DNA from 4 places in the Streptomyces sp. NPDC029014 genome. Region 1 is predicted to be linked to each of the others. Evidence: riboswitches for the same ligand, from Rfam matches in the RefSeq annotation. Region 1 holds a riboswitch; each other region holds the start of a gene.
The links. A riboswitch is a leader RNA that binds a small molecule or an ion and turns the genes downstream of it on or off. The one in region 1 is predicted to bind cobalamin.

Region 1 (7,106 bases):
GCGCTCCGACTCGACCTTGTTGTCGGAGCCGTGCCGGACCTGTCCCGGCCGGGCGGGGACGCGGTCCAGGTAGGTGGTGTAGCCGATGAGGACCTCGGCGTCGGACAGCGCCCGGCGCGTCTCGGGGGTGAGCCACAGCGGCCCGGCCGGCCCGGTGCCGACGACGGCGACCTCGCCGGGCCCGGACGGCACGCTGCCGGGGTTGCCGACCCGGCTGGGTACGACGGCGACGGCGAAGTAGGGAACCGTGTCGGGATCGGTGTCCGCGAGGACGCCGGTCCGCTCCCCTTCCATGGTGGCGCGCTCGACGTAGCGGGCCTCGGCGAGACGGCCGCTGCCCTCCATGGCGCGGCGCACGGCCGGGAAGGTGCGGCCGAGCTTCATGACGACCGCGGAGTCGGTGGCGGCGAGGCGCGCGGTGAGCTCCTCCTCGGGCAGGGTGCCGGGGAGGATGGTGAGCACCTCCTCGCCCTCCACGAGGGGGGTGCCCAGGCGGGCGGCGGCGGCGCTGACCGAGGTGACGCCGGGGATGACCTCGGCCTCGTACCGGTCGGCGAGCCGCTTGTGCATGTGCATGTACGAGCCGTAGAACAGCGGGTCGCCCTCGGCGAGGACGGCGACGGTCCGGCCGGCGTCCAGGTGGGCGGCCAGGCGGGCGGCGGAGGCCTCGTAGAACTCCTCCATCGCGCCCTGGTAGCCGCCGGGGTGGTCGGTGGTCTCGGTGGTGACCGGGTAGACCAGCGGCTCCTCGATGTGGTCGGCGCGCAGGTGGCGGGCGGCGATGGAACGGGCGATGGAGCGGCCGTGGCGGGCGCTGTGGTACGCGACGACGTCGGCCTCGCCGATGACCTCGACGGCGCGCAGGGTCATGAGGGACGGGTCGCCGGGCCCGAGCCCCACCCCGTACAGACGGCCCTTGGCGCTGCTGGTACCAGCACTCGTGCTGTTGGTGGTCATTCTTCCTCGCTCGCGATCGCGTTGAGGGCGGCGGCCGCGATGGCGCTGCCGCCGCGGCGGCCGCGGACGACGAGGTGGTCGAGGCCCGAGGGGTGGGCTGCCAGGGCGTCCTTGGACTCGGCGGCGCCGATGAAGCCGACGGGCACGCCGATGACGGCGGCGGGGCGCGGCGCGCCCTCCTCGATCATTTCGAGCAGTCGGAAGAGGGCGGTCGGCGCGTTGCCGACGGCGATCACGGAGCCCTCCAACAGGCCGCGGTCGCGCCACACTTCGAGGGCGGCGGCGCTGCGGGTGGTGCCCATGCGCTGGGCGAGGGCGGGGACGGCCGGGTCGGAGAGGGTGCAGATCACCTCGTTGTCGGCGGGCAGGCGCTTGCGGGTGACACCGCTGGCGACCATCTGTACGTCGCAGAGGATGGGCGCCCCGGCGTGCAGGGCGGCGCGGGCGCGCAGGACGACGTCCGGGGTGTAGCCGAGGTCCCGGGGCAGGTCGGTCATTCCGCAGGCGTGAATCATGCGTACCGCGACCTGCGCGACGGAGGCGGGCAGCCCGGAGAGGTCCGCCTCTGCGCGGATCGTGGCAAAGGACTGGCGGTAGATCTCCGCGCCGTCCTTCTCGTACTCGAACACTGTGTACTCGCTCATTTCTTCGCTGCGTCGTCGTGGGAGGTGGTGCGGCGTGCGGACGCGAGGGCCGCGGCCAGCTGGTCGGAAGTCTTGAGGCCGCCGCCGTGGTGCGGGGGGCTGCCGGCGGGGGCGGAGAGGGCGTAGCCGTCGGGGGTGGCGACGAGGTCGACCCACGCGGTGCCGCGGGGGTGGCCGCAGCGGCGTTCGCAGCCGGACCAGTGCACGGGCAGCGGTCCGGTCGCGCGGGCCGCGACGGCCCGGGCGTCGGCGCGGACGTCGGCCAGGGACTTGGCGCAACCGGGCCGCCCGGTGCAGGCGGTGACGGAACGCCAGGGGTCGTCGGGTGCGGTGACGAGCCCGGCGTCGGCGAGGGCCGCCAGCGCCTCGGCGGCCCGGTCGGCCGCCAGACCGGGGACGACGATCCCCCGCCAGGGCGTGAGCCGCATCCGGCCGGTGAGCCGGGCCAGCAGCCGCCACTGGGCGGTGGTCAACCGGCCGAGCGGCGCGAGCACGCTGAGCGCGGCGGCCCCGCCGGGCCCGACGACGACCCCGGGCTCGGGCCCGGGCCCGTCCGTGAAAGCAACGCCGGCGGCGGGCAGGGGCACGGGCAGGGGCACGGGCACGGGCACGGGCACGGGCACGGGCACAACGGTGGCCGGAACGCCGACGGCCGCCAACCGAGCAGCCAACCCGGCCGCGCTCAGGGCGTGTTCGGGGGGCAGTTCGACGGCCCGCCAGGCACGGGTACCAGCCGCGCGGGCCGCATCGAGGAAGTACCGGGCGGCGACCACCGCGGCGCGCGGCGCATCGGCCGCGGCCACGAGCACCGCCGGCACCGCAACGCCCGCGGAACCGCGGGCCGTTCCGGATCCGACGCCGCCCCCGGGGCCGCCCGCCGCACCGACGCCGGACACCGGACCGGCGGACGCCGAACCGGACGACACCAAACCGGCAGACGCCGAACCGGCAGCCACCGAACCGCCGGACGCCGGACCGGCAGCCACTGCGCCCTGGGCAGCCGGGTCGGCGATCTGCGCGGTGGGCGTGGCGGCGACGAACACGTGGGCGTGTTCGTCGCCGCGGGCGATGACGGTGACGTCCGCGTCCAGCGACGCCACGTCACCGCGGCCGTCGTCGAGGGCGAACAGGAAGCGGCCGGACAGGGCGGCCGCGGCCGGGTCGGCGCACAGCAGTCGGTCCAGCTCGCCCACCCACGGGGCCACGTCCGGCAGCACCGGCAGCTCCAGGCCGGTCAGCGGTGAGGCGACGATGTTGCGGACCCGCTCGTGGGTGGGCGCGGGCAGCAGCCCGGCGCGGTCCAGCACCCCGGCCAGTTCGCCACCGCAGCTCGCACCGAGCCCGCGGAGCTGGGCGTTGCCGCGCGAGGTGAGGTCGATGTGCCCGTCGCCGAGCCGGTCGGCGGCGTCGGCGAGCAGCAGCGCCGCGTCCTCGCCGAGCATCCCGCCGGGGATCCGCACCCGGGCCAGGTACCCGTCGTCGGCCGCGTGGAGGCGCAGTGCGCCGGGGCAGGCGTCACCGCGCTCCCGTATGACGGGTTCGTCCCGTGCGGCGGGGGCGGAGGGGGGTGTGGGCATGGCGGCGAGCATACCCACGAATCCCGGCCCCCGACCTGTGGCCGTCACCACCTCCGACCTGCGGCCACCGGCAACCCGCAACCGGCAACCGGCACGGGTTCCGCGGGGCGGAGGCCGAACGGGCACGTGGTGGGAGCGAGGTCGCGGGGGCCGGGGGGCGGGGGGCGGGACGGGGCACGGCGGTCGTGGCGCGGGAGCACCGACGGGGCGGGCGTGGCCGGCCGGGCCGGGGCGTGCAGCCATCGCACGGCAGAAGTGCGCTCCCACCGCTCCCACCGCACCCCCAGCGCACCCCGTCGCCCCAGCGCACCCCGTCGCCCGCCGCACACCCCCATCGCACCCCCGCATGCCCCCCACACACCCACCCCCGCCCACCCCGCCCCCCACACCGCGAAGGCCCCCCGCGGGCCCGTCCCCACCCCTCCCCGCCCCTCCCCACCAGCGGTGTCCCGGCTCCGCGGCCCCGGCCGTCGCGGGCGGTGGGTGCGTGGTGACCCCCACTCCCGGCCAGGGGAAACGGCACCTAAGATGACCTTCGGCGTGCCATTCGGCCCGCTCATCGCCGAGGACGGCGACATGGGAGGAAGCCCGGTGCGATTCCGGCGCGGTCCCGCCACTGTGAACCCGGCAGAGCAGCCGCCGATCCGGGTGAGTCAGGAACTCCCGCCGTCCTCACTGCCCGGGGCGCGGAAACCCCGAGGAAGGCCTGCCGCCGCATGATCCTGCTGCTGTCGACGTCCGACACCGATCTGCTCAGCGCCCGAGCGGCCGCGGACGGCCCGGTGCCGTACCGGTTCGCGAACCCCTCCCGCCTTCCCCTCGACGACCTCTCCGGCCTCCTCGACGGCGTCGAGCTGGTCGTCGTACGCCTGCTCGGCGGCCTGCGGGCCTGGCAGGACGGCCTCGACCTGCTGCTGGCGTCCGAGCAGACCCGCCCCGTCGTCGTCCTGACCGGCGAACAGGCCCCGGACGCGCAGCTGATGGAGGCGTCGACGGTGCCGATCGGCATCGCTGCCGAGGCGCACGCCTACCTCGCGCACGGCGGCCCGGCCAACCTGGAGCAGCTGGCCCGCTTCCTGTCCGACACCGTCCTGCTCACCGGCCACGGCTTCGAGCCGCCGGCCGCCGCGCCCACCTGGGGCGCCCTGGAGCGCCCGAAGCCGTCGGCCCCCGGCACGCCCGCGCCGACGGCCGCACCCGCACCCACCTCCAGCCCCACCCCCACGCCCACCCCCGTCCCCCGCATCGCGGTGCTCTACTACCGTGCCCACCAGATGAGCGGCAACACGGGCTTCGTGCACACCCTGTGCGACGCGATCGAGGCGGCGGGGGGCTCCCCGATGCCGCTGTACGTGTCCTCCCTGCGCACCCCGGAGCCGGAGCTGCTGGCCACCCTGGAGGGGGCCGACGCGGTGATCACCACCGTGCTCGCGGCCGGCGGCACCCGCCCGGCGACCGCCTCCGCCGGCGGCGACGACGAGTCCTGGGACGCGGGCGCGCTCGCCGGCCTGGGCGTGCCGGTCCTGCAGGCGCTGTGCCTGACGGGTTCGCGCAGTGCGTGGGAGGAGAACGACGAGGGCCTGTCTCCGCTCGACGCCGCGACGCAGGTCGCCGTGCCCGAGTTCGACGGCCGTCTGATCACCGTCCCGTTCTCCTTCAAGGAGTTCGACGAGGACGGCCTGCCCGCGTACGTGGCGGACGCCGAGCGGGCCGCCCGGGTCGCGGGGATCGCCGTGCGCCACGCCCGGTTGCGGCACATCGCCCGCGCCGACAAGAAGATCGCGCTGGTCCTCTCCGCCTACCCGACGAAGCACTCGCGGATCGGCAACGCGGTCGGCCTCGACACCCCGGCCAGTGCGATGGTGCTGCTGCGCGCCCTCCTCGACGCCGGCTACGACTTCGGCCCGGCCGAGGAGATCCCCGGTCTGGTCTCCGGTGACGGCGACGAGATGATCCGCGCCCTGATCGAGGCCGGCGGCCACGACCAGGACTGGCTGACCGAGGAGCAGCTGGCCCGCAACCCGGTCCGCATTCCGGCCGCCGACTACCGGCGCTGGTTCGCGGAGCTGCCGGCGGAGCTGCGCGAGCAGGTCGAGGAGCACTGGGGTCCGGCGCCGGGCGAGATGTTCGTGGACCGCTCGCAGAACCCGGACGGTGACATCGTCCTGGCGGCGCTGCGCCGCGGGAACCTGCTGATCCTGATCCAGCCGCCGCGCGGGTTCGGCGAGAACCCGATCGCGATCTACCACGACCCGGACCTGCCGCCGTCGCACCACTACCTGGCCGCGTACCGGTGGATCCAGGCCGGCGCCGAGGACGGCGGTTTCGGCGCCGACGCGATGATCCACCTGGGCAAGCACGGCAACTTGGAGTGGCTGCCGGGCAAGAACGCCGGCCTGTCGGCGGCGTGCGCGCCCGACGCGGCGCTGGGCGACCTGCCGCTGGTCTACCCGTTCCTCGTCAACGACCCGGGCGAGGGCACGCAGGCCAAGCGCCGCGTGCACGCCACCCTGGTCGACCACCTGGTGCCGCCGATGGCGCGCGCGGAGTCGTACGGCGACATCGCGCGCCTGGAGCAGCACCTGGACGAGTACGCGCAGATCAGCTCGATGGACCCGGCGAAGCTGCCGGCGATCCGCGCGCAGATCTGGACGCTGATCCAGGCGGCGAAGCTCGACCACGACCTGGGTCTGGAGGAGCGTCCGGACGACGACGGCTTCGACGACTTCCTGCTGCACGTCGACGGCTGGCTGTGCGAGGTGAAGGACGCCCAGATCCGTGACGGTCTGCACGTGCTGGGCGGTGCCCCGGACGGCGAGGCCCGCGTCAACCTGGTCCTGGCGATCCTGCGGGCCCGCCAGATCTGGGGCGGTACGACCGCTCTGCCCGGCCTGCGCGAGGCGCTCGGCCTGGACGAGTCCGCGGCGACCCGTACGTCCGCCGACGAGGCGGAGGAGACGGCGCGGGCGCTGGTGCAGGCGATGGAGGACACAGGCTGGGACCCGGCCGCGGTGGCCGAGGTCGCGGCGGGCCGTTCGGCGGACGTGGCGGCCGTACTGGACTTCGCGGCCCGCGAGGTGGTGCCGCGGCTGGCCGGCACGACGGACGAGATCGCGCACGTGGTGGCGGCCCTCGACGGCCGCTTCGTGCCGGCGGGCCCCTCGGGCTCCCCGCTGCGCGGCCTGGTCAACGTCCTGCCGACGGGCCGGAACTTCTACTCGGTCGACCCGAAGGCCGTCCCGTCCCGCCTGGCGTGGGAGACGGGCCAGGCCCTCGCCGAGTCGCTCCTCACCCGCTACCGCACGGACAACGGCGAGTGGCCGGCCTCCGTCGGCCTCTCGCTGTGGGGTACGAGCGCGATGCGCACGGCGGGCGACGACGTGGCGGAGGCCCTCGCCCTGCTCGGCGTCCGCCCGGTGTGGGACGAGGCCTCGCGCCGTGTCACCGGCCTGGAGCCGATCCCGCTCGACGAGCTGGGCCGCCCCCGGATCGACGTCACCCTGCGCATCTCGGGCTTCTTCCGGGACGCCTTCCCGCACGTCATCGGCCTCCTGGACGATGCGGTACGGCTGGCGGCGGGGCTGGACGAGCCCGCGGACCGGAACTTCGTCCGGGCCCACGCCCAGGCGGACCTCGCCGTCCACGGCGACGAGCGGCGCGCGACCACCCGTATCTTCGGCTCGCGGCCGGGCACGTACGGGGCGGGCATCCTCCAGCTGATCGACTCCCGCGACTGGCGTACGGACGCCGACCTCGCGGAGGTCTACACGGTGTGGGGCGGCTACGCGTACGGCCGGGGCCTGGAGGGCCGGCCGGCGCGCGAGGAGATGGAGACCGCGTACAAGCGGATCACGGTGGCCGCGAAGAACACGGACACCCGCGAGCACGACATCGCCGACTCGGACGACTACTTCCAGTACCACGGCGG
Region 2 (7,106 bases), on a different contig from region 1:
TCATCCTGCTGGCGGTGCTGGCCCTGGTCATCGTCAACGCGCTGGCGCACTCGCCCTGGGGCGTCTTCTCCATCGGCATGACCATCCCGATCGCCCTCTTCATGGGCTTCTACCTGCGCGTGCTGCGGCCGGGCCGGGTCACCGAGGTCTCCGTCATCGGCGTCGCCCTGCTGCTGCTCGCGATCGTCGCGGGCGGCTGGGTCGCCGAGTCCTCGCTGGCGGACACCTTCACCCTGGAGAAGGAGACGCTGATCATCTGGATGGTCGCGTACGGCTTCATCGCCTCGGTGCTGCCGGTGTGGATGCTGCTCGCGCCCCGCGACTACCTCTCCACCTTCATGAAGATCGGCACGATCGCGATGCTCGCCCTCGGCGTGGTCATCGCCATGCCGACGCTGCGGATGCCCTCGATCACCGACTTCGCCGCCCGCGGGGACGGCCCGGTCTTCGCCGGGTCGATGTTCCCCTTCGTCTTCATCACCATCGCCTGCGGCGCGCTGTCCGGCTTCCACTCCCTGGTCTCCTCGGGCACCACCCCGAAAATGATCCAGAAGGAGACCCAGGTCCGGGTCATCGGCTACGGCTCCATGCTGACCGAGTCCTTCGTCGCCGTCATGGCGATGATCTGCGCCTGCATCATCGAGCCCGGCCTGTTCTTCGCCGTCAACTCCCCCGGCGGGGTCGTCGGCACCACGGTCCAGACCGCCTCCGAGGCGGTGACGAACCTCGGGTTCAGCGTCTCGCCCGAGTTCCTCGCCCAGGCCGCGAAGGACGTCGAGGAAGCCACCCTGCTGTCCCGTACGGGCGGCGCGCCGACCTTCGCACTCGGAATGTCGGACATCTTCTCGGCCGTCGTCGGCGGCGCCGGCATGAAGGCCTTCTGGTACCACTTCGCCATCATGTTCGAGGCGCTGTTCATCCTGACCACGCTGGACGCGGGCACCCGCGTCGGCCGGTTCATGCTCCAGGACACCCTCGGCAACGTGCACAAGTCCTTCAAGGACATCAGCTGGAAGCCCGGCGTCTGGCTGGCCAGCGCCCTCGTCGTCGGCGGCTGGGGCTACTTCCTGTGGGTCGGCGTCAAGGACCCGCTGGGCGGCATCAACCAGCTCTTCCCGCTGTTCGGCATCGCGAACCAGCTGCTCGCGGCGGTGGCCCTGGCCGTCTGCACGACCCTGCTGGTCAAGTCCGGTCGGCTGAAGTGGGCCTGGGTGACCGGTGTGCCGCTGGCCTGGGACGTGGCCGTCACCCTCACCGCGAGCTGGCAGAAGATCTTCTCGGACGACGTGAAGGTCGGCTTCTTCGCCCAGCGCGACAAGTACCAGGACGGCATCGACGCCGGCAAGGTGCTCGCACCCGCGAAGAACATGGACGAGATGCACACGGTGGTCCTCAACGCCACCGTGGACGGCGTCCTGTCCGGCCTGTTCGCCGTCCTGATCGTCATCGTGCTGCTGGACGCGGCCCGCACCTGCATCCGGGCCGTCCGCAGCCCCGCATCGGTGCGGCTCACCGAGGTCCCGTGGACCGAGTCGAAGATCATCGCTCCGGCCGGGCTCCTCGCGACCCCGCAGGAACGGGCCGAACTCGCCGCCGCCGGCCTCGACTCGGGCGGCGGCCGCGCGAAGGAGCCCGTGGCGTGAGCGGCGGCGCGGTGCGCGGCGCGCTGGCGAAGGCGCGGTTCTACCTGCGGGAGTTCTCCGGCGAGGCGGCGTACGACCGGTACGTCGTGCACGCCCGCTCCCACGATCCGGACGCCGAGGTCATGACCCGCCGCGCCTTCGAACGGGCCCGCACCGACGCCCGCGAGGCGGACCCCCGCGAGGGTTTCCGCTGCTGCTGAGCGCTCGCCGCACCACCGCACGCCGCACGTCGCACGTCGCACGCCGAGGGGCCCCGCCGCATCCGGCGGGGCCCCTCGGCGCGTTGCGGCCGGATCAGCGCGCCCAGTCCTTGAGGACGTCCGTCTGGAGGGTGATGCCGACGGGGTCGGGAAGGACGATGTCCATTCCGTACGGCACGATGTGCGCGCTCTCGTAGCGCCGGCCGTTGGGCTGGGTGTAGACGGACACCTCGCCCTTGGCCCGGTCGATGAGCAGGTAGACGGGAATGCCGGTTTCCGCGTAGGCACGCGGCTTCTCGACGTGGTCGCGGCGCTGCGTGTCGGAGTCCCACAAGGTCACCTCGACGACCATGAGGATCGGGGCCGGGTCGACCCAGTCGCCCTGCCCGACGAAAGCATCCGGGTGCGCGAGTACCGCGTCGGGGATCGCCCGCCCGTCCCGGTACTCCTGCGCCTTGATCCCCTGGCCAGGGTGCAGGAACAGATCGGGCCGTGACTGCATGCAGACCTTGAGCAGCCACTGGATGATGCGCCCGTGGTCGCCGTCCGGCATTGCTTTGCTCCTGATGATCCCGTCGATGAACTCCAGCCGCGTCCCCTCCCTCTCTTGGGCCGCTATGCGCGCCACGGCTTCGAAGTCCTCTGTCAGCATGTGGGGCCGGTGAGTCATCACGCTCATGCCTCGCTCGCCTTTCTCGACGGTGCTGTCCCTGACGATAGCCCCGGGCGCCCGCCCGCGTCCGGCACACTCGGCGGCATGGACATCGACATCCGCATCGCCGAGACCGACGAGTACGAACGGATCGGCGAGATCACCGGGCAGGCCTACACCGGGGACGGGCTGCTCGACCAGAACGAGGACGACACCTACCTGAACGTCCTGCGCGACGTGGCCGGCCGGGCCGCCGACGGCGAGGTGCTGGTCGCCGTCCGGGACGGGGAGGTGCTCGGCGGGGTGACCTTCGCCCCGCCCGGGAGCCCCCTCGCCGACGTCGCCGGCCCGCACGAGGCCGAGTTCCGGATGCTCGCCGTGGCGCCCGGGGCGCGCGGCGCGGGCGTCGGAGAGGCCCTCGTACGGGCGTGCATCGAGCGGGCCCGGGCCCTCGACGGGGTCACCGCGCTGACCCTTTCCACTCAGCCGGCGATGCGCGGCGCCCAGCGGATCTACGCCCGTCTGGGCTTCGTCCGCACCCCGGAACTGGACTGGTCCCCGATCCCCGCACTGACCCTGCTCACCTACCGACTGGAGCTGTGGGGCCACGCTCAGCAAAGGGGCGGACACAACATCTAGGGGGTCACACAGAAACCTCCCCCCACATGTATGCTCATCCTCGCTGTCGCCGCAGGGGAATCCGGTGCGAATCCGGAACTGTCCCGCAACGGTATGAAGTACACCCATCGGTGTCACCGAAGTCCGACGACCTGCCGACGGCGCGCCCGGCTCGACCGAACCGGGTGCCGACCACGTCCGGGCCTCGCGGTAGGGCCTGCGGACGCCGCGCGGTGCTGCCCTCCCACGGGCCCTTGCCCGCGCGCGCCCGCTCGCGCCCGCACCGCCGCCGTCCCGGAGCCGAGCGAGGGAGAGCTCCCCCCGTGACCATCGCGCCTTCCGCACCGCGCGCCGAGTCCGACCCGTCCGACAACGGAACTGAGGGGGGCCCCGGGGCCGCGCTGCTGCGCACCCTCACCGAGCTGACCGCCGACCTTCCCGACACCGACCCCGGCCGGGTCGCCGCCGCCGCCCTGCGCGGCCGCAGCGCGGCCGCCGACGAGGCCGAGCTGCGCGGGCTGGCCACCGAGGCCGCGGCAGGTCTGATCTCCGAGGACCCGGCCTACTCCCGGCTCGCCGCCCGCCTGCTGACGATCGCCGTCGCCGAGGAGGCGGCTGGCCAGGGCGCCACCTCCTTCTCCGCCTCGGTCGAGGTCGGTCACCGCGAGGGCCTGATCGCCGACCGCACCGCCGAGTTCGTCCGGCTGCACGCGAGCCGCCTCGACGCGCTGGTCGAGCACACCCTCGGCGAGGGCGCCGACGACCGCTTCGGCTTCTTCGGCCTGCGCACCCTGCACAGCCGCTACCTGCTGCGCCACCCGATCACCCGCCAGGTCATCGAGACCCCGCAGCACTTCATGCTGCGCGTGGCCTGCGGCCTGGCCGAGAACGACGGCATCGAGGCCGTCGAGGAAGTCGCCTCCCTGTACCGGCTGATGAGCCGCCTGGACTACCTGCCGTCCTCCCCCACGCTCTTCAACTCCGGCACCCGGCACCCGCAGATGTCCTCCTGCTACCTGCTGGACTCCCCGCTGGACGAGCTCGACTCGATCTACGACCGCTACCACCAGGTCGCGCGCCTGTCGAAGCACGCCGGCGGCATCGGCCTGTCGTACTCCCGCATCCGCGCCCGCGGTTCGCTGATCCGCGGCACCAACGGCCACTCCAACGGCATCGTCCCGTTCCTGAAGACCCTCGACGCCTCCGTCGCCGCCGTGAACCAGGGCGGCCGCCGCAAGGGTGCCGCCGCCGTCTACCTGGAGACCTGGCACGCGGACATCGAGGAGTTCCTGGAGCTGCGCGACAACACCGGTGAGGACGCCCGGCGCACGCACAACCTGAACCTGGCGCACTGGATCCCGGACGAGTTCATGCGCCGCGTGAACGCCGACGGCGAGTGGTCGCTGTTCTCCCCGGCCGACGTGCCCGAGCTGGTCGACCTGTACGGCGACGAGTTCGACGCCGCCTACGTCAAGGCCGAGCAGGCGGGCCTGGCCAAGAAGACCATGCCGGCCCGCGAGCTGTACGGCCGCATGATGCGCACCCTCGCGCAGACCGGCCAGGGCTGGATGACCTTCAAGGACGCCTCCAACCGGACCGCGAACCAGACCGCCCTGCCGGGCACGGTCGTCCACTCCTCCAACCTGTGCACCGAGATCATCGAGGTCACCAACGACGGCGAGACGGCCGTCTGCAACCTCGGCTCGGTCAACCTCGGCGCGTTCGTCCTCGCCGAGACGGGCGAGATGGACTGGGAGCGCCTGGACGAGACCGTCCGCACCGCCGTGACCTTCCTCGACCGGGTCGTGGACATCAACTTCTACCCGACCGAGGAGGCCGGCCGCTCCAACGCCAAGTGGCGCCCGGTGGGCCTGGGCGCCATGGGCCTCCAGGACGTCTTCTTCAAGCTGCGCCTGCCCTTCGACTCCGCCGCGGCCAAGGCCCTCTCCACGAAGATCGCCGAGCGGATCATGCTGGCGGCCTACGAGGCCTCCGCCGACCTCGCCGAGAAGCACGGCACCCTCCCGGCCTGGGAGCAGACCCGTACCGCCCAGGGCGTGCTGCACCCCGACCACTACGGTGTCGAGCTCACCTGGCCGGAGCGCTGGGACGCGCTGCGCGCCCGCATCGCGACGACCGGCATGCGCAACTCGCTGCTGCTGGCCATCGCGCCGACCGCGACGATCGCCTCGATCGCCGGCGTGTACGAGTGCATCGAGCCGCAGGTGTCCAACCTGTTCAAGCGCGAGACGCTGTCGGGCGAGTTCCTCCAGGTCAACGGCTACCTGGTGGAGGACCTGAAGAAGCTCGGCGTGTGGGACGCCCAGACCCGGGAGGCGCTGCGCGACTCCTCCGGCTCGGTCCAGGGCTTCAACTGGATCCCGGCCGAGGTCCGCGAGCTGTACCGCACGGCGTGGGAGATCCCGCAGCGCGGCCTGATCGACATGGCGGCGGCCCGTACGCCGTACCTGGACCAGTCGCAGTCGCTGAACCTGTTCATGGAGACGCCGACCATCGGCAAGCTGTCGTCGATGTACGCGTACGCCTGGAAGCAGGGCCTGAAGACCACGTACTACCTGCGCTCGCGTCCGGCGACGAGGATCGCCCGCGCCGCGTCCGGCACCGCCGTCCCGGCCGCCGTACCGGAGACCGCCACGCCCCTCCCGCAGGCCCTCGACGCCGAGGCACTGGCCTGCTCCCTTGAGAACCCCGAGTCCTGCGAGGCCTGCCAGTAATCCCCACCCGCCACCCGACCACCACCCCTGGAGGACGGCGCTTCGCGCCGACTGTTATGACCGACAAGAACCTGCTCGACCCCGGCTTCGAGCTGACGCTCCGCCCGATGCGCTACCCGGACTTCTACGAGCGCTACCGGGACGCGATCAAGAACACGTGGACGGTGGAGGAGGTCGACCTCCACTCGGACGTCGCCGACCTGGCGAAGCTGACGCCCGCCGAGCAGCACATGATCGGCCGACTGGTGGCGTTCTTCGCGACGGGCGACTCGATCGTGGCGAACAACCTGGTCCTGACGCTGTACAAGCACATCAACTCCCCGGAGGCGCGCCTGTACCTGTCGCGCCAGCTGTTCGAGGAGGCCGTGCACGTCCAGTTCTACCTGACGCTGCTCGACACCTACCTGCCCGACCCGGACGACCGGGCGGCCGCGTTCGCCGCGGTGGAGAACATCCCCTCCATCCGTGAGAAGGCCCAGTTCTGCTTCAAGTGGATGGACTCGGTCGAGAAGATCGACCGCCTGGAGACCCAGGCCGACCGCCGCCGTTTCCTGCTGAACCTGATCTGCTTCGCGGCGTGCATCGAGGGCCTGTTCTTCTACGGCGCCTTCGCCTACGTGTACTGGTTCCGGTCGCGCGGTCTGCTGCACGGCCTGGCCACCGGCACCAACTGGGTGTTCCGCGACGAGACCATGCACATGAACTTCGCGTTCGAGGTCGTGGACACGGTCCGCAAGGAGGAGCCGGAGCTCTTCGACGAGGCCCTCCAGCAGCAGGTCACGGACATGCTGAAGGAGGCCGTCGAGGCGGAGCTGCAGTTCGGCCGCGACCTGTGCGGTGACGGCCTGCCGGGCATGAACACCGAGTCGATGCGCGAGTACCTGGAGTGCGTCGCCGACCAGCGTCTGGTCCGCCTGGGCTTCCCGCCGGTGTACGGCTCGCAGAACCCGTTCTCCTTCATGGAGCTGCAGGGCGTCCAGGAGCTGACGAACTTCTTCGAGCGCCGCCCGTCGGCCTACCAGGTCGCCGTCGAGGGCACGGTCGACCTGGACGAGGACTTCTGACCCGTACCGCCGAACGCCGAGGGGCCCGCTCCGGATCCGATCCGGGGCGGGCCCCTCGGGCGTGTGCGGCCCGCGTCAGTCGTTCGGGACGGTCTCGTAGCGCGGGGTGCCCTCGGCCATCTGGCGCAGGGCGTCCTTGCGGTCCCGCTTGGAGAGCCGGTCGATGTACAGGTAGCCGTACAGGTGGTCGGTCT
Region 3 (7,106 bases), on a different contig from region 1:
CAGCACCCGCGGGGCCATCGCCACCGCGCCCGCGATCGCCGCGCGCTTGCGCTGCCCGTACGAGAGCAGGTGCGTGGGGCGGTCCCGCAGCGCGGTGATGTCGAGCGCGGCCAGCGCGGAGTCCACCCGGGCCCGTACCTCCGCGGCGGGCAGGCCGAGGTTCATCGGGCCGAAGGACACGTCCTGCTCCACCGAGGCGGCGAACAGCTGGTCGTCGGGGTCCTGGACCACCAGCTGGACCGCCGTCCGCAGCCGGGTCAGGCCCGCCCGGTCGTGGGCGACGGGCGCCCCGTCCAGCCGCAGTTCGCCCGAGCCGGGCCGCAGGCCCCCGCTGAGCAGCCGCATCAGCGTGGTCTTGCCGCTGCCGTTGCGGCCGAGCAGGACCAGCGCCCGGCCCTCGGCGATCGCGAAGTCCACGCCGGTCAGCACCGCCGGGCCGTCCTCGTACGCGTAGCCGGCCCCGGCCAGTTCCACCAACGGGTTCACAGGTACAGCCCTTTCAGGGTGAGAGTCAGCGCGGCCACGGCCGCGAGCAGGGCCGCCGAGGCCGCCAGGAAGCGCCACGACAGCGTCGCCTCGGGGACGAGCACCCGCAGTGCACCGTCGTAGCCGCGCCCGGCGAGGCCCGACTGGAGCCGCGCCGCGCGGTCGAAGGCCCGTACGAACGAGGTGGCGGCGAGCCCGGCCACCGAACGCCACGCCGCCGCCCGGCCCGCGTTCCCCAGGCGGGCCGCCTGCGCGCGCCGCACCTGGGCGAGGGAGTCGAGCAGCAGGAAGCCGATGCGGTACATGACCAGGGCCACGTCCACCACCGGCGCCGGCACCCCGGCCCGGACCAGCCGCGGCAGCACGTCCGACACCGGCGTGGTGAACGCGAACAGCAGCACCCCGAGCGAGGCCGCGGACGTGCGCAGCAGCAGTTCGGCGGCGAGCCGCGGCCCGTGCGGGGCCAGCGAGACCGGACCCGCCGGGCCGCCGAGCGCGACGAGCAGCGGCAGCGCCCCGGTGAAGCAGAAACCGAGCGGGATCCGGAAGGCCCGCCACAGCTGCCGCCCGGCGACCCCGGCCGGCCCGAGGAGCACGGCGAGGGTCGCGGCGGCCACGAGCGGTCCGCCGGGCCAGGGCGGCAGGCACAGGGCGCTGACCGTCAGACCCAGCCCGAGCAGCGCCTTCTCCAGCGGGTGGCGGCCCCGCCAGCGACTGCTGTGCGCGGCCACGTCGATCGGCAGCACCGGCTACGACTCCGCGGTGGGAGCCGGGGCGTCGCCGCCCGCCGCCGCGGCGGCCGCGCCTTGGCGGCGGCCCCGGCGGACGCCGAAGTAGTACGCGAGCACGCCCGCGCCCAGGGCCGCCTGGAGGGCGAACAGGGCCGACTCGACCTCCCCGGACGGGGGCTCGTACAGCGGGGAGAACCAGGGCTCGTAGTCCGGCTTCAGTTCGGTGATGGCCGCCTCCGCCTGCGCGTCGGCGCCCGCGAAGGGCTCCTCCTTGCCCTCGCCGAGGCCCAGGGCGAGGGGCAGGACGGCCAGCGCCGCCACCAGGAGCAGCAGCAGAACGTTGATCTTCGTGTTCCGGCTCGGGTTCATCGCGTCACACCGCCGTCTTCTGCTCGGAGCGGCCGGTGAGCTTCGCGACGCCCAGCCGGACCAGGTCGGACTTGCTCGACTGCATCAGCAGCCGCATCACGAGGACGGTCAGCAGGCCCTCGCTCACGGCGAGCGGGATCTGCGTGACGGCGAAGATGCCGCCGAACTTCGCGAGCGCGCCGAGGAAGCCCGTGCCCGGGTCCGGGAAGGCCAGCGCCAGCTGGACCGAGGTCACGCAGTAGGTGACGAGGTCGGCGAAGAAGGCGCCGAAGAACACGGACACCATCAGCGGGGCGTTGAAGCGCCGCAGCAGCAGGTAGGCGCAGTACCCCGACCAGGGTCCGGCGATGGCCATGGAGAAGACGTTGGCGCCGAGCGTGGTCAGTCCGCCGTGCGCGAGCAGCAGCGCCTGGAAGAGGAGGGTGATCGTGCCGAGCACCGCCATGATGGGCGGCCGGAACAGGATCGCGCCGAGCCCGGTCCCGGTGGGGTGCGAGCAGCTGCCCGTCACCGACGGGATCTTCAGTGCGGACAGGACGAAGGTGAACGCGCCGGACGCGCCGAGCAGGAGGGTGCTCTCGGGGTTGGCCTTCACCTCGCGGGTGAGGGCGCGCACCCCGTGGACGACGAAGGGAGCGGACGCGGCGCCCCAGGCGGCCGCGTGCAAAGGGGGCAGGAACCCCTCGGCTATATGCATGAGTGGGAGACCTCTCCAGCACCTCGTGGATGGACAACGCGCCCTGGCCGGTCTCCTGGCTCACGGGTACTGATGCCCTGGCTCCGCCTTCCCGGGCGGTGCGGGTCCCTACCCGCGCTGCCCAGTGGCTTTCCCGCAGGAGTGGAGCCGGACTTCCCGTTCACAGTGGCGAGGGCCGCACCGGTCTTGCACCGGTTTCCCGTACACCAAGGCCTGATGACCCTAATCGGCCCCGTGGACCCGTAACAACCCGGCTCCGGCCCGCCTGTTGGGCCCGGGGATTCCGCTTAGGGTCGGCGGCGTACCGGTGTGCTGGGGGCGGGCGGGCGAAACGGCGGCAGGGGCGCGGAAGTTCCGGCTCGGGTCGGCCGTCTGGAGGGACCGGCGCGTGCTGGGGCGCTCTTCCGTTCATGCGCTCCAACCGGCGCCGCCGGGGCGTGTGCGGGGTGCGGTCGGGAGGGGTGGCCGGAGCGTCCGGCCGCGAGGGGCCGGGAGTGACCACCCCGGACGGGCGCCTTCCGTTCGCCGCGGGGCCGGCGTCCCCGCAGGCTGGGAGGGTGGCCGCCGAACACGACACCGCGCACCCGCAGCGGGGGACGGACGCCGGGGCGTTCGACTACTCCGACCTGACCGCCGTCTACGTCAACTGCACGCTCAAACGCTCGCCCGAGACCAGCAACACGGAGGGCCTGATCGCGCGCAGCCGGGCCGTCATGGAGGCGGCCGGCGCCCGGACCTCCCTGATCCGCGCCGTCGACCACGACATCGCCACCGGAGTCTGGCCGGACATGACCGAGCACGGCTGGGAAACCGACCAGTGGCCGGTCCTGTACAGCCAGATCATGGACGCCGACATCCTCGTCCTGTGCGGGCCGATCTGGCTCGGCGACAACAGCTCCGTCATGAAGCAGGTCGTCGAGCGGCTCTACGCCTGCTCCTCGATCCTGAACGAGCACGGCCAGTACGCCTACTACGGGCGCGTCGGCGGTGCGCTGATCACCGGCAACGAGGACGGCGTGAAGCACTGCGCCATGAACGTCCTCTACAGCCTCCAGCACCTCGGGTACGCGATCCCACCGCAGGCCGACGCCGGCTGGATCGGCGAGGCCGGTCCGGGCCCCTCGTACCTTGACCCGGGCTCGGGCGGACCGGAGAACGACTTCACCAACCGGAACACGACGTTCATGTCGTGGAACCTGATGCACCTGGCGGCCCTGCTCAAGCACTCCGGCGGCATCCCCGCCCACGGCAACCAGCGCTCGGCCTGGGACGCCGGCTGCCGCTTCGACTTCCCCAACCCCGAGCACCGCTGACGGCCCGGGCCGTACGACCGGACGGTCGCAGGGCCGTCCGGCCGTACGGGGGCTCGGCTCAGCCGCAGCACACGTTGCGGTGCGCGACGTCCAGCACGAACCGGTCGGGCGAGCGCAGGGTGAACGAGGTGTACGACGGCTTGCTGTCGAAGGCGGCGCCGAAGGTGACGTACCCCTCGAAGTCGCCCGTCATGGCGAAGCCCTTCAGGGCGGGCAGGTCGATCGTGGCGAGCTTCGGCCCGCGGTAGGTGCTCTCGCCGGAGCGCAGGTGTGCGTCGGCGGGGTGCAGACGGATCTGGAGGAAGTGCTTCCCGGCCAGCGGGACGGGCTCGCCGGACCCGTCCCGGTACAGCCGCGGGACGCGGGTGACCTCGACGTCGGGGACGCGTCCCCGCAGGTCGACGACGATCCGGTCGTACGCGCAGTGCCCGGCCCAGCGGGCGTTCACGACGAGCGGGACGGTGGCGCGCCCGGAGGCCGCGGCGGCCGGGGCCGGGGCGGTGGAGGCGGGCGCGGCGAGGGCGATTCCGGCGGTGAGGAGGGCCCCCGTGGCAAGGGCCACGGTCTGCCGGCGGCGGAGGTGGTTCATGACGTCCCCCCTGGTTCTCAAGAGACGGGGACCTGTGTCACTGCCGGAGACACCCGCTGCGCGTCGATGGTTGCGGCAAAATCGACTAAATTTCTTATTCCGTCGAAATCGCCCGAACCGGCACCTCGCCGACGCGCGGCCGACGCGTCACCGGATCAGGAGGCCGTCCAGCTCCGCGTCGAGGTCGTAGTGCCGCTGCTCCTCGCCCCGGGGCACCAGCTCCACCAGTCGCCGGCACAGCGCCCGGACGTCCTTGGCCCGGGCGGAGACCACGCAGCTCTGCTCCCCGTTGCTGAAGGCCAGGTACACCCGCGGCTCGCTGCGGCGCCGGCGGGGCCAGACCCGGATGTCGCCCGCGCCGGTGGCGCAGGCCTCCCCGTCGAGCAGGAGGTCCCGGGAGAACACCCAGCGCGCCAGGTGCCGGCCCGCCCCCTGGAAGTCCAGGGCGAGCTCCCAGGGCCGGTCGCAGCGGTACGTGAAGGCCGCCTGCAGCGGGACGGGCTCGGGGGCGGCCTCCAGGCGGATGGGGAGGACGCGGTGCTCGATGACGGCCACGGCCGGTTCCCCTCTCTTCGGGGTGTGACGGGGGACACTCGTGAAGCTAGTCCACCTCCGGGCCCGCACCACCGGGTCGAAAGTCCCGGGTCCGGGGGTCCCCGGACCCGTCCTCGCACAGGAACGGGAAGGGCCCGCCCTCCGGCCGGAGGGCGGGCCCGCAGGGTCACCGGGCGGCTACGGAACGGGCTCGACCGGGACGGGCGCGACGACGAGCGGAACGTTCCCGTTGCTCTGTCCGACGGTCGCGGAGTCGGTTCCGCCCAGCTGGACGCCGTTGCTCTGGTTGGTCGCCCCGGAGCCGGTGGCGACCTGCTGGGTGGTCGAGGAGTTGCCGGCGTTCGAACCGAAGACGCCGCTGCCGAAGATCTCGGCGGCGGCCGCGTTCGACGAGATCCCCGCCCCGGCCCCGCTGTCGGCCTGGGCGGTGCCCGAGCAGAGCAGGGCGGCGAGGGGGAGCGCGGCGAGCGCGGCGATCGCGCGGGCGCTACGGGTGCTTGCCATGGTGAGGGTGAGGTCCTCCGTACGAGAAAGGGCTGCGGTCCACGGCGGTTGGCCGGCCGCCGGGGTGTGGCCGCGACGTCACGTGATCACCCTTGCGCACCGGGATCATCCCGTACCACCCCCAGCCCCCACGGTTCGCCCTGAAGCGTGATCAATCCACGCCAAACCTCGACGTCCGGGAAAATCCGGGCGGTTGCCGCAGGTCGGGCGAGTGGCCGCCGGGCAACGCACGGGACCCCGGGCGCCGCGGCGCCCGGGGTCCCGTCCGTACGGAGACCGGGTCAGGTCAGCACTCGATGACGTTGACGGCGAGGCCGCCGCGGGCCGTCTCCTTGTACTTGACCTTCATGTCGGCGCCGGTCTCCTTCATGGTCTTGATGACCTTGTCCAGGGAGACCTTGTGGCTGCCGTCGCCGCGCATGGCCATCCTCGCGGCCGTGACCGCCTTGACCGCCGCCATGCCGTTGCGCTCGATGCACGGGATCTGGACCAGGCCGCCGACCGGGTCGCAGGTCAGGCCCAGGTTGTGCTCCATGCCGATCTCGGCCGCGTTCTCGACCTGCTCCGGGGTGCCGCCCAGGACCTCGGCCAGGGCGCCCGCCGCCATCGAGCAGGCGGAGCCGACCTCGCCCTGGCAGCCGACCTCGGCGCCGGAGATCGAGGCGTTCTCCTTGAACAGCATGCCGATCGCGCCCGCGGCGAGCAGGAAGCGGACCACGCCGTCCTCGTCCGCGCCGGGCACGAAGTTCACGTAGTAGTGCAGGACGGCCGGGAGGACGCCCGCGGCGCCGTTCGTGGGGGCCGTGACGACGCGGCCGCCCGCCGCGTTCTCCTCGTTCACCGCCATCGCGTAGATCGTCGTCCACTCGCTGCGGTGCAGCAGCGGGTCGCCCTCGGTGCGCAGCTGGCGCGCCGTGGCCGCCGCGCGGCGCTTGACCCGCAGGCCGCCGGGGAGGATGCCCTCGCGGGACATGCCGCGCGAGACGCAGGCCTGCATGACCCGCCAGATCTCCAGCAGACCCTCGCGGATCTCCTCCTCCGTGCGCCAGGCCTTCTCGTTCTCCAGCATCAGCGAGGAGATCGACAGGCCGGTCTCCTTCGCCAGGCGCAGCATCTCGTCACCGGAGCGGAAGGGGTACTTCAGCACCGTGTCGTCGAGCTTGATCCGGTCCTCGCCGACCGCGTCCTCGTCCACCACGAAGCCGCCGCCGACCGAGTAGTACGTCTTCTCCAGCAGCGGGGCGCCCGAGGCGTCGTACGCGAAGAGGGTCATGCCGTTCGCGTGGTACGGCAGGGCCCGGCGGCGGTGCAGGATCAGCTGGCTCGGCTCGTCGAACGCGATCTCGTGCGCGCTCCCTATCTCCGTGCCGAGCAGGCGCAGCCGGCCCGTCTTGCGGATCCGCTCCACCTCGTCGTCGGCGGTCTCCACGTCCACGGTGCGCGGGGAGTGCCCCTCCAGGCCGAGCAGCACCGCCTTCGGGGTGCCGTGGCCATGGCCGGTCGCACCGAGCGAGCCGTACAGCTCCGCCCGGACGGAGGCGGTCTGCGCGAGCACACCGTCCTTCTTCAGCCGCGCGACGAACATGCGGGCGGCGCGCATCGGACCCACGGTGTGCGAGCTGGACGGACCGATGCCGATCGAGAAGAGATCGAAAACCGAAATGGCCACGGTGGCGGACTCCTGGGAGTTTTTCACCCCCGCGGTGGCGGGGAGCGGACCGTCCTGCCGGTCTCGCAGCGTGTCGAGGCGGCCGACGGAGGGGGCGGATCTTGCAGGGGAATGCGGGCAAAGATCACCTCGTGGGCGCCCGTGCCCGGTTCATCAGCGTACGTCAGTTCGTGGGTGCGGTGGTTACGCCGGC
Region 4 (7,106 bases), on a different contig from region 1:
CCGGACACGAGCGGGGCCACCCGGCGACCACCGACTTCCGTTCGGCGCCGGGCGCCGACCCGGAGAGCTCGCTCCTCGGCGTGATCTACGACGGCTACCCGGTGGACGCCCCGTACGTGGTGACCAACCCGGGGCACTGGCTCTTCGAGGGCACCGGCGCCAAGGCGGGCGACCGCTTCGCCCACCTGGTGGGCGTGGAGTACGACAAGGTCAACACCGGCTTCCCGACGCCCCGGCCGATCGAGATCCTGGCGCACTCCCCGGTGGTGTGCGAAGGCCGGCCCAGCCACCAGGACACCGCGTACTACACGGTCCCGAGCGGCGCGGGCGTCTTCGCCACCGGAACCATGCGCTGGGTGGAGGCCCTGGACGCGACCGGCGACGGCAGCAGCGGCGCCGACCACGGCCTGGACGCGAGGGCGGGCGCCCTGACCACCCGCGTGACGGAGAACCTGCTCCGCGCCTTCGCGGCGGGCCCGGCGGGCCGCACGCACCCGGCCCGGGACAACGTGAAGGAGGTGTACGGGTAGGGGGCGTGGGCGCCCCGCCCGATCGGTGGACTCCCCCCGGAACGGACGTCTAGGATCGTGATCACGGCATCGCGTGTCGGTCACCGACCGGGTGAGGCATGGAGGTGCCCGTGATGTGCCTTGCGGAGGCATTCACACATGTCAGTCATGCTGAACCACACGATCGTCCGTTCCCGGGACAACCGGGAGTCCGCCGCCTTCCTCGCCGACCTCCTCGGCCTTGAGGTCGGCGAGGAATGGGGACCGTTCGTCCCCGTCGAAACCGCCAACGGCGTCACCCTGGACTTCGCGACCGTCCCGGCGGAGTCCATCACCGTCCAGCACTACGCCTTCCTGGTCTCCGAAGCGGAGTTCGACGTCTCGTACGAGAAGATCCGGGCGGCCGGGATCCAGTACTGGGCCGACCCCCAGCAGAAGCACCCGGGCGAGATCAACCACAACGACGGCGGCCGCGGGGTCTACTTCCTGGACCCGTCCGGCCACGCCCTGGAGCTGATCACCCGCCCCTACGGCTATCAGGAGACCGCGGCCGGGTAGGCGCTGCGCCGGCCGTGCTCCCCCGCCGGGCGGAGCACGGCCTCGTCCTGCCGGTCCCGGTGCGGTCCCGCTGCCGGTCCCGGTCAGCGGGCCGCCGGCTGCGCGTCCAGGGGAAGGTAGACGATGTTCGGGACGCCCGTGGCCGGGTGGACGCCGATCCGGGTCCGTACCCCGTACACCTCGGCCAGCAGCTCCTCCGTCAGGACCTCGGACGGGGGGCCCGAGGCGGCCAGTCGGCCGGCCGACAGGACGTACAGGCGGTCGCAGGAGGCGGCGGCCAGGTTCAGGTCGTGGAGGACGAGGACGGCGGTGGCGGGCAGGGCGCGCACCAGGGCCAGGAGCTCCAGCTGGTAGCGGACGTCGAGGTGGTTCGTCGGCTCGTCCAGGGCGAGCAGGCCGGGGTCCTGGGCCAGGGCGCGGGCCACGAGGGCGCGCTGGCGTTCGCCGCCGGACAGTTCGTCGAAGGGGCGGTCCGCGAACGCGGCGACGCCCACGGTCTCCAGGGCCTCGGCGACGCGCCGGGCGTCGTCCGGGCCGTCCTGCTCCCAGAACCGCTTGTGCGGGCTGCGCCCCATGGCGACGACCTCGCGGACGGTCAGTCCGAGCAGGCCGGTCGCGTCCTGCGGGACGACCGCGGTGCGCCGGGCCCGGTGTTTGACGCCGAGCGCCGCCGCGTCCGCGCCGTCCAGCAGGACACGGCCGGTGGTGGGCCGCAGGGTGCCGTACACGCAGCGCAACAGCGTGGTCTTGCCGCTGCCGTTGGGGCCGACCACGCCGACCGTCTCGCCGGGCCGGGCGGTGAGGTCCACTCCGTGGAGCAGGGTGTGTCCGCCGGTGGTGTACCCCACGCCGTCGACGGTGAGGTCCAGCGGGTGCGCGCGCCCGCCCGCGGTCATGCCGGCACCCCCTCGGTGCGCGTGGAACGCCTCAGCATCCACAGGAAGAACGGTCCGCCGACCAGGGCGGTGACCACGCCGACCGGTATCTCCTCGGGCGCCGCCGCCGTACGCGCGATCAGGTCGGCCAGGAGCAGGAACACCGCCCCGCCGAGGGCGGCGACCGGCAGCAGGGCCCGGTGCGCGGCCCCGACGACCATCCGGGCGGCGTGCGGCACCATCAGCCCGACGAAGCCGATCGCCCCGCTGTACGCCACGAGCACCCCGACGACGAGGGAGACGAGGACGAAGACGGCGGCGCGGAAGCGGCCCGCGTCCAGCCCGAGGGTGTGCGCACCCTCCTCCCCCGCCAGCAGCAGGTCCAACGGCCGGGCGAGGGCTATCAACAGGGCGGTGCCGGCGGCCAGCACCGCCGCGGGCAGGGCCAGTTCGTCCGGGCGGGCGCCGCCGAGGCCGCCCAGGGTCCAGAAGAGGACGGACCGCACCTGGTCGGGGCGGGCGGCGAGGACGAGCACCAGGCTGGTGAGCGCGGACAGGACGTACTGGACGGCGACGCCGGCGAGGACCAGCCGCCCGGTCGTCATGCTCCCGCCGCGCCGGGCCATCGCGTACACGGCGACGAGCGCGCACATCGACCCGGCGAACGCGGCCGCGGGCACCCCGGCCCCGCCCGCGATTCCGGCGAGGCCCGCGAGACTCCCCGCGCCCGCGGTGCCGGCTCCCGCCCCGAGGACGATGACGAGGACCGCGCCGGCCGAAGCACCCGAGGAGGCACCCAGCAGGAACGGGTCGGCGAGCTGGTTGCGGACGAGGGCCTGCAGGACGGTGCCGGCCACCGCGAGGCCGCCACCGACGACGGCGCCGAGGAGCACCCGCGGCATCCGCACGTCCCACACGATGGAGCCGAACGCCCCGCCGCCCGGACCGGGTCCGCGGAGCACCAGGTCGAGCACCTGCCCGGGGGCGATCCGGACCGGCCCCAGGGCCAACCCCGCCACGGCCGACGCGAGGAGCGCGGCGGCCAGGACGAACAGGACCACGGCGACGGGCGGGCGGCGGCCAGGACCCGTACGGGGGCGGGTCACGGGGCGTCGGGGTGGAGCTGGCGACCCAGGGACTCGACGGCGTCGGCGACGCGCACGCCGAGGACGGCCGAGGACAGCGGCAGCACGGCGAACCGCCGGTTCTTGACCGCGGGAACCTCCGCGAGCGCCGGATCGTTCAACAGGCGCTGCTTCTTCGCCTCGACGGTGGTGCCGCCGTAGTCGTAGATGAGGACGACCTCGGGCCTCCGCTCGATGACCTTCTCCCACGACACGTCGCCGAAGGTGTCCCCCAGGTCGGCGAAGGTGTTCGTCCCGCCGGCCAAGGAGACGATCTCGTTGCCGATGCCGTGGCCGCCCGAGGTGAAGGCACTGTCCTGGCCGGAGTCGTAGACGAAGACGGAGGGCCGGCCCCTGTCCTTGACCCGGGCCGTGACGGCGTCGATGCGGCGCTGCTCCTCGGCAATGAGCCGTTCGCCCCGCTCGGGCACCCCGAAGGTCCGGGCGACCTCGGTGATCTCGGTCTTCAGCTGGTCCAGGCCGACCGGGCCGTCGGTGCAGTACTCCACGCTGAGCCGGGTGTCGATGCCCGCCCCGGCGAGCGCCGCGCGGTCGCGGCCCTGCGCCTTGTCGAAGGCGCTGGAGTAACCGCCGTACACGAAGTCCGGGTTGGCGCCGAGGAGCACCTCCTTGGACGGGTACTCCTTCGCCAGCACCTTGATGCGGTCGTAGGCGGGCTCGTAGGCGGGGAGCACCGCGTCGTCCAGGTAGGCGGTCCCGGCCATCCGGTCCTGCAGGCCGAGCGCGAGCAGCAGCTCGGTGGCGTGCTGGTTCATGGTGACGGCCCGCTGCGGCGGGGCCTGGTAGGTGCTGGTGACACCGCAGTTGACGGTGGTGTACGGGAACCCGGGCGCGGCGGCCTTCCCCGGGGCGGCGCCCTGACCGGCCCCGCTCGACCCGCCACAGGCGGCGAGCGGTACCAGCAGGGTGATCGGGGCGAGTGCACGCAGCAGGGCGCGGGAACGCGGCATGGCGAAGCCTCTCCGGGGGATCCTCGTCCCCTGGTCGACGTGAAGAGGCGGTGCGTCAGTATCTGGCTTCCGGCCCGCGGGAGGCGGGCCGGTCACAGTGGCGGGACCGCACCGGATTCGCACCGGTTTCCTGTCCTGCACCGCCGAGTTGGTCCACACCAGTCTGCCAGACGCCACGGAACGCGCGGTGACATGACGAAGGCCCAGGTCCGCCAACCCGGACCTGGGCCTTCACACGTGAACCACCGGTTCACCGTGGCAGGGGCGACAGGATTCGAACCTGCGACATTCGGTTTTGGAGACCGACGCTCTGACCAGCTGAGCTACACCCCTTCGATGAGGACAACCATGCCATGTCGCGGCGAGAAGATCCACTCGATTAAGGGTGCGTGTCCCCCGGGGCGCGGCGCCGGCGGTGGGTGGCGGCCAGGGCCGCGGTCTGGGCGAACGTGGGGACGCGGCCGGTGCCGCCCCGCCCGGAGACCGACAGGGACGCGGCGGCGATGCCGTGGGCCACGGCGTCGGCGAGGCTGTCGCCGAGGGCGAGCCGGGCGGTGACGGTGCCGGTGAAGCAGTCCCCGGCTCCGGTGGCGTCGACCGGAGCCGGGTTGACGGGCACGGAGTGGTACTCGGCCCGCGTCCCGTCGTCCAGGAGCAGCCGGTCCGCCCCCGCGGTGACCGCGACCGTACGGGCGCCCAGCGCGCGGTAACGGGCTGCGGCGGCGCCGGGGTCGGCGGTGCCCACGAGGGCGAGCGCGTCGTCGGGGCAGGAGGTCTTCAGCAGTCCGGTCAGCGGGGCGACCCGCGCCAGCAGTTGCCGGGCCGCGGCCCGGCCGGTCAGCCGGGGCCGGAAGTTGGGGTCGTACGAGACGTGCCCGCCTGCCCGGTGCACGGTCTCGGCGGCGGCCACCACCGCCTCGCCGCTGCCGGCCGACAGGGCACCGGTGATCCCGCTGGTGATGAGGGCCCCGGCTCCGGTCAGCACGTTCCGCCAGGCTTCCACGTGTCCGGGCGAGAGGGTGGATCCGGCGCTGTGCGTACGCCAGTAGACGAACTCGCGGGCGCCTGTGGTGTCGGCAGCGAGGAGGTAGGCCCCGTTGGGCCGCGGGGCCCGGTGGACGTGGGCGGTGTCCACGCCGAGTTCGGCGACCCGGCGCAGCAGCGGAACGCTGAGCTCGTCATCGCCGACGACGGTGAGGAGGGCGGTCCGGGCTCCCGCCGCCGCGGCGGCCGCGGCGGCGTTCAGGGCGTCGCCGGAGTAGGAGATCCGGGCCGGGCTGCCGTCGGCGGCCGCCCGCAGGGCGGTGTCGGCGTGGATCTCGACCAGGACCTCGCCGAGGACCACCACGTCGTACCGGGGGTCTGCCACGGCCCCCTCGTCCCCGGCTGCGTCCAGGGTGCCGGCCAACCCCTCGCCCGGGCCGCCGCCCGCATCCACCGCGCCACCGTCCGCGTACCCGCCCGGCATCTCAGCGGCCCGTCCCCTCGCAGGCGGCGCAGCACGGGCCCGCCAGCTCCGCGAAGACGGCGGCCAGTTCCGCGGGATCGTCCGGCAGGCCGCTGCCGATGCCGACGGCCGCGGCCCCGGCGTCGAGCCAGTCCCGGACCTCGGCGGGCCGGATGCCGCCGGTCGGGAGCAGGACGGCCGCGGGGAGCACGGCAGCCAGGGAGCGGATGAAGCCGGGGCCGCCGAGGTGCGCCGGGAACACCTTGGCGGCGCCCGCGTACCGCACCGCGGCGGCGATCTCGCCGGGGGTGAAGCCGCCCTCGACGAACACCGCCCCGCGCCGGGCAGCGGTGTCCCGGACTTCGGGGGCCGGGTACGGGGAGACCAGGAAGGCGGCGCCGGCGTCCAGGGCGGCTTCCGCCTGCCCGGCGGCGGTGACCGTGCCGACCCCGATCATCGCGGGGCGGCCGTGCGCGTCGGCGAGCGGCGCGACCCGGGCGACGGCCCGCGCCCAACCGGGGGTCGTGGTGGTCAGTTCGACCACCCGGCAGCCGGCGGCCAGTAGGGCTTCGGTCCGGCGGACGGCGTCGTCCACGCCCGGAGTGCGCAGCACCGGCAGCAGTCGCTGGGCGGCGAGGGCTGCGTAAGGATGGCAGGACACGAGGCGACCCCCCGGTCGTTCCACGCGACGGAACTCCTTGCGCAGACCCTATCGGGCCCGCCCTGGCCTGTCGCCGGGTTCCGCAGAAGCCGGGGACCCGACGGGGCCGCCCCGCGCCCCGCTGCCCGGCCACTGCCGCCCCTCGACCCGCCCACCCGAAACCGGTTTTCGAAATCTTCCTCCGAATAACTGTTATCCGGCCGCTGCTCGACGGTCTCCCTGGTATCGGGCATCATCGACCGCCGGTACGGACAGGGAACCTCATATGACTACACAGCACACGGCAGAGCTGGTCGCGGCCGCCCGCGCGGGCGATCCCCGCGCGCAGGACGAGCTGGTCGGCGCCTACCTACCGCTCGTCTACAACGTCGTCGGGCGTGCCCTGAACGGGTCAGTCGACGTGGACGACGTCGTGCAGGACACGATGCTGCGCGCGCTCGACGGTCTGGGCACCCTCCGCGCCGACGACAGCTTCCGGTCCTGGCTGGTGGCCATTGCGATGAACCGCGTACGGGCGTACTGGCAGGCCCGGCGTACCGCGCCCGGGGAGAGCGGCCTGGAGGCCGCCTGGGAACTCGCCGACCCCGGCGCCGACTTCGTGGACCTGACCGTCGTACGGCTGCAGTTGGAGGGGCAGCGGCGCGAGACGGCGCGGGCCACCCGCTGGCTGGAGCCCGACGACCGGGCGCTGCTGTCGTTGTGGTGGCTGGAGTGTGCGGGCGAGCTGACCCGGGCCGAGGTGGCCACGGCGCTGGAGCTGTCCCCGCAGCACACGGCGGTGCGGGTGCAGCGGATGAAGGCCCAGCTGGAGTCGGCGCGGGTGGTGGAGCGGGCCCTGGACGCGCAGCCCCCGTGCGAGATGCTGCAGGCGGTGACGGCCGGCTGGGACGGGCACCCGTCCACGCTGTGGCGCAAGCGAATAGCCCGGCACGCGCGGGAGTGCATGCGGTGCGCGGGGCTG

Region 2: another riboswitch for cobalamin. It lies ahead of ACZ4VL_RS11710 (ribonucleoside-diphosphate reductase subunit alpha); the one in region 1 lies ahead of cobN (cobaltochelatase subunit CobN).
Region 3: another riboswitch for cobalamin. It lies ahead of ACZ4VL_RS15280 (energy-coupling factor ABC transporter permease); the one in region 1 lies ahead of cobN (cobaltochelatase subunit CobN).
Region 4: another riboswitch for cobalamin. It lies ahead of ACZ4VL_RS08890 (ABC transporter substrate-binding protein); the one in region 1 lies ahead of cobN (cobaltochelatase subunit CobN).

Annotation. Positions count from the first base shown of each region.
Region 1 covers NZ_JBVHVT010000024.1:39,740-46,845, forward strand. Annotated here, with positions in the region: gene ACZ4VL_RS15605 (precorrin-2 C(20)-methyltransferase) at 1-957, opposite strand, end outside; gene ACZ4VL_RS15610 (precorrin-8X methylmutase) at 954-1,601, opposite strand; gene ACZ4VL_RS15615 (hypothetical protein) at 1,598-3,178, opposite strand; cobalamin riboswitch at 3,720-3,857, shown strand; gene cobN (cobaltochelatase subunit CobN) at 3,895-7,106, shown strand, end outside.
Region 2 covers NZ_JBVHVT010000017.1:10,482-17,587, reverse strand. Annotated here, with positions in the region: gene ACZ4VL_RS11730 (carbon starvation CstA family protein) at 1-1,643, shown strand, start outside; gene ACZ4VL_RS11725 (YbdD/YjiX family protein) at 1,640-1,843, shown strand; gene ACZ4VL_RS11720 (Uma2 family endonuclease) at 1,938-2,522, opposite strand; gene ACZ4VL_RS11715 (GNAT family N-acetyltransferase) at 2,601-3,134, shown strand; cobalamin riboswitch at 3,159-3,287, shown strand; gene ACZ4VL_RS11710 (ribonucleoside-diphosphate reductase subunit alpha) at 3,437-5,848, shown strand; gene ACZ4VL_RS11705 (ribonucleotide-diphosphate reductase subunit beta) at 5,905-6,912, shown strand; gene def (peptide deformylase) at 6,988-7,106, opposite strand, start outside.
Region 3 covers NZ_JBVHVT010000023.1:69,522-76,627, reverse strand. Annotated here, with positions in the region: gene ACZ4VL_RS15295 (energy-coupling factor ABC transporter ATP-binding protein) at 1-486, opposite strand, end outside; gene cbiQ (cobalt ECF transporter T component CbiQ) at 483-1,232, opposite strand; gene ACZ4VL_RS15285 (energy-coupling factor ABC transporter substrate-binding protein) at 1,236-1,586, opposite strand; gene ACZ4VL_RS15280 (energy-coupling factor ABC transporter permease) at 1,591-2,283, opposite strand; cobalamin riboswitch at 2,312-2,509, opposite strand; gene ACZ4VL_RS15275 (flavodoxin family protein) at 2,841-3,596, shown strand; gene ACZ4VL_RS15270 (AMIN-like domain-containing (lipo)protein) at 3,655-4,185, opposite strand; gene ACZ4VL_RS15265 (SsgA family sporulation/cell division regulator) at 4,333-4,740, opposite strand; gene ACZ4VL_RS15260 (hypothetical protein) at 4,918-5,244, opposite strand; gene ACZ4VL_RS15255 (L-serine ammonia-lyase) at 5,531-6,913, opposite strand.
Region 4 covers NZ_JBVHVT010000012.1:18,624-25,729, forward strand. Annotated here, with positions in the region: gene ACZ4VL_RS08870 (N,N-dimethylformamidase beta subunit family domain-containing protein) at 1-530, shown strand, start outside; gene ACZ4VL_RS08875 (VOC family protein) at 669-1,067, shown strand; gene ACZ4VL_RS08880 (ABC transporter ATP-binding protein) at 1,151-1,963, opposite strand; gene ACZ4VL_RS08885 (FecCD family ABC transporter permease) at 1,960-3,048, opposite strand; gene ACZ4VL_RS08890 (ABC transporter substrate-binding protein) at 3,045-4,037, opposite strand; cobalamin riboswitch at 4,074-4,210, opposite strand; tRNA gene ACZ4VL_RS08895 (tRNA-Trp) at 4,294-4,370, opposite strand; gene ACZ4VL_RS08900 (PfkB family carbohydrate kinase) at 4,417-5,406, opposite strand; gene ACZ4VL_RS08905 (bifunctional 4-hydroxy-2-oxoglutarate aldolase/2-dehydro-3-deoxy-phosphogluconate aldolase) at 5,507-6,169, opposite strand; gene ACZ4VL_RS08910 (sigma-70 family RNA polymerase sigma factor) at 6,411-7,106, shown strand, end outside.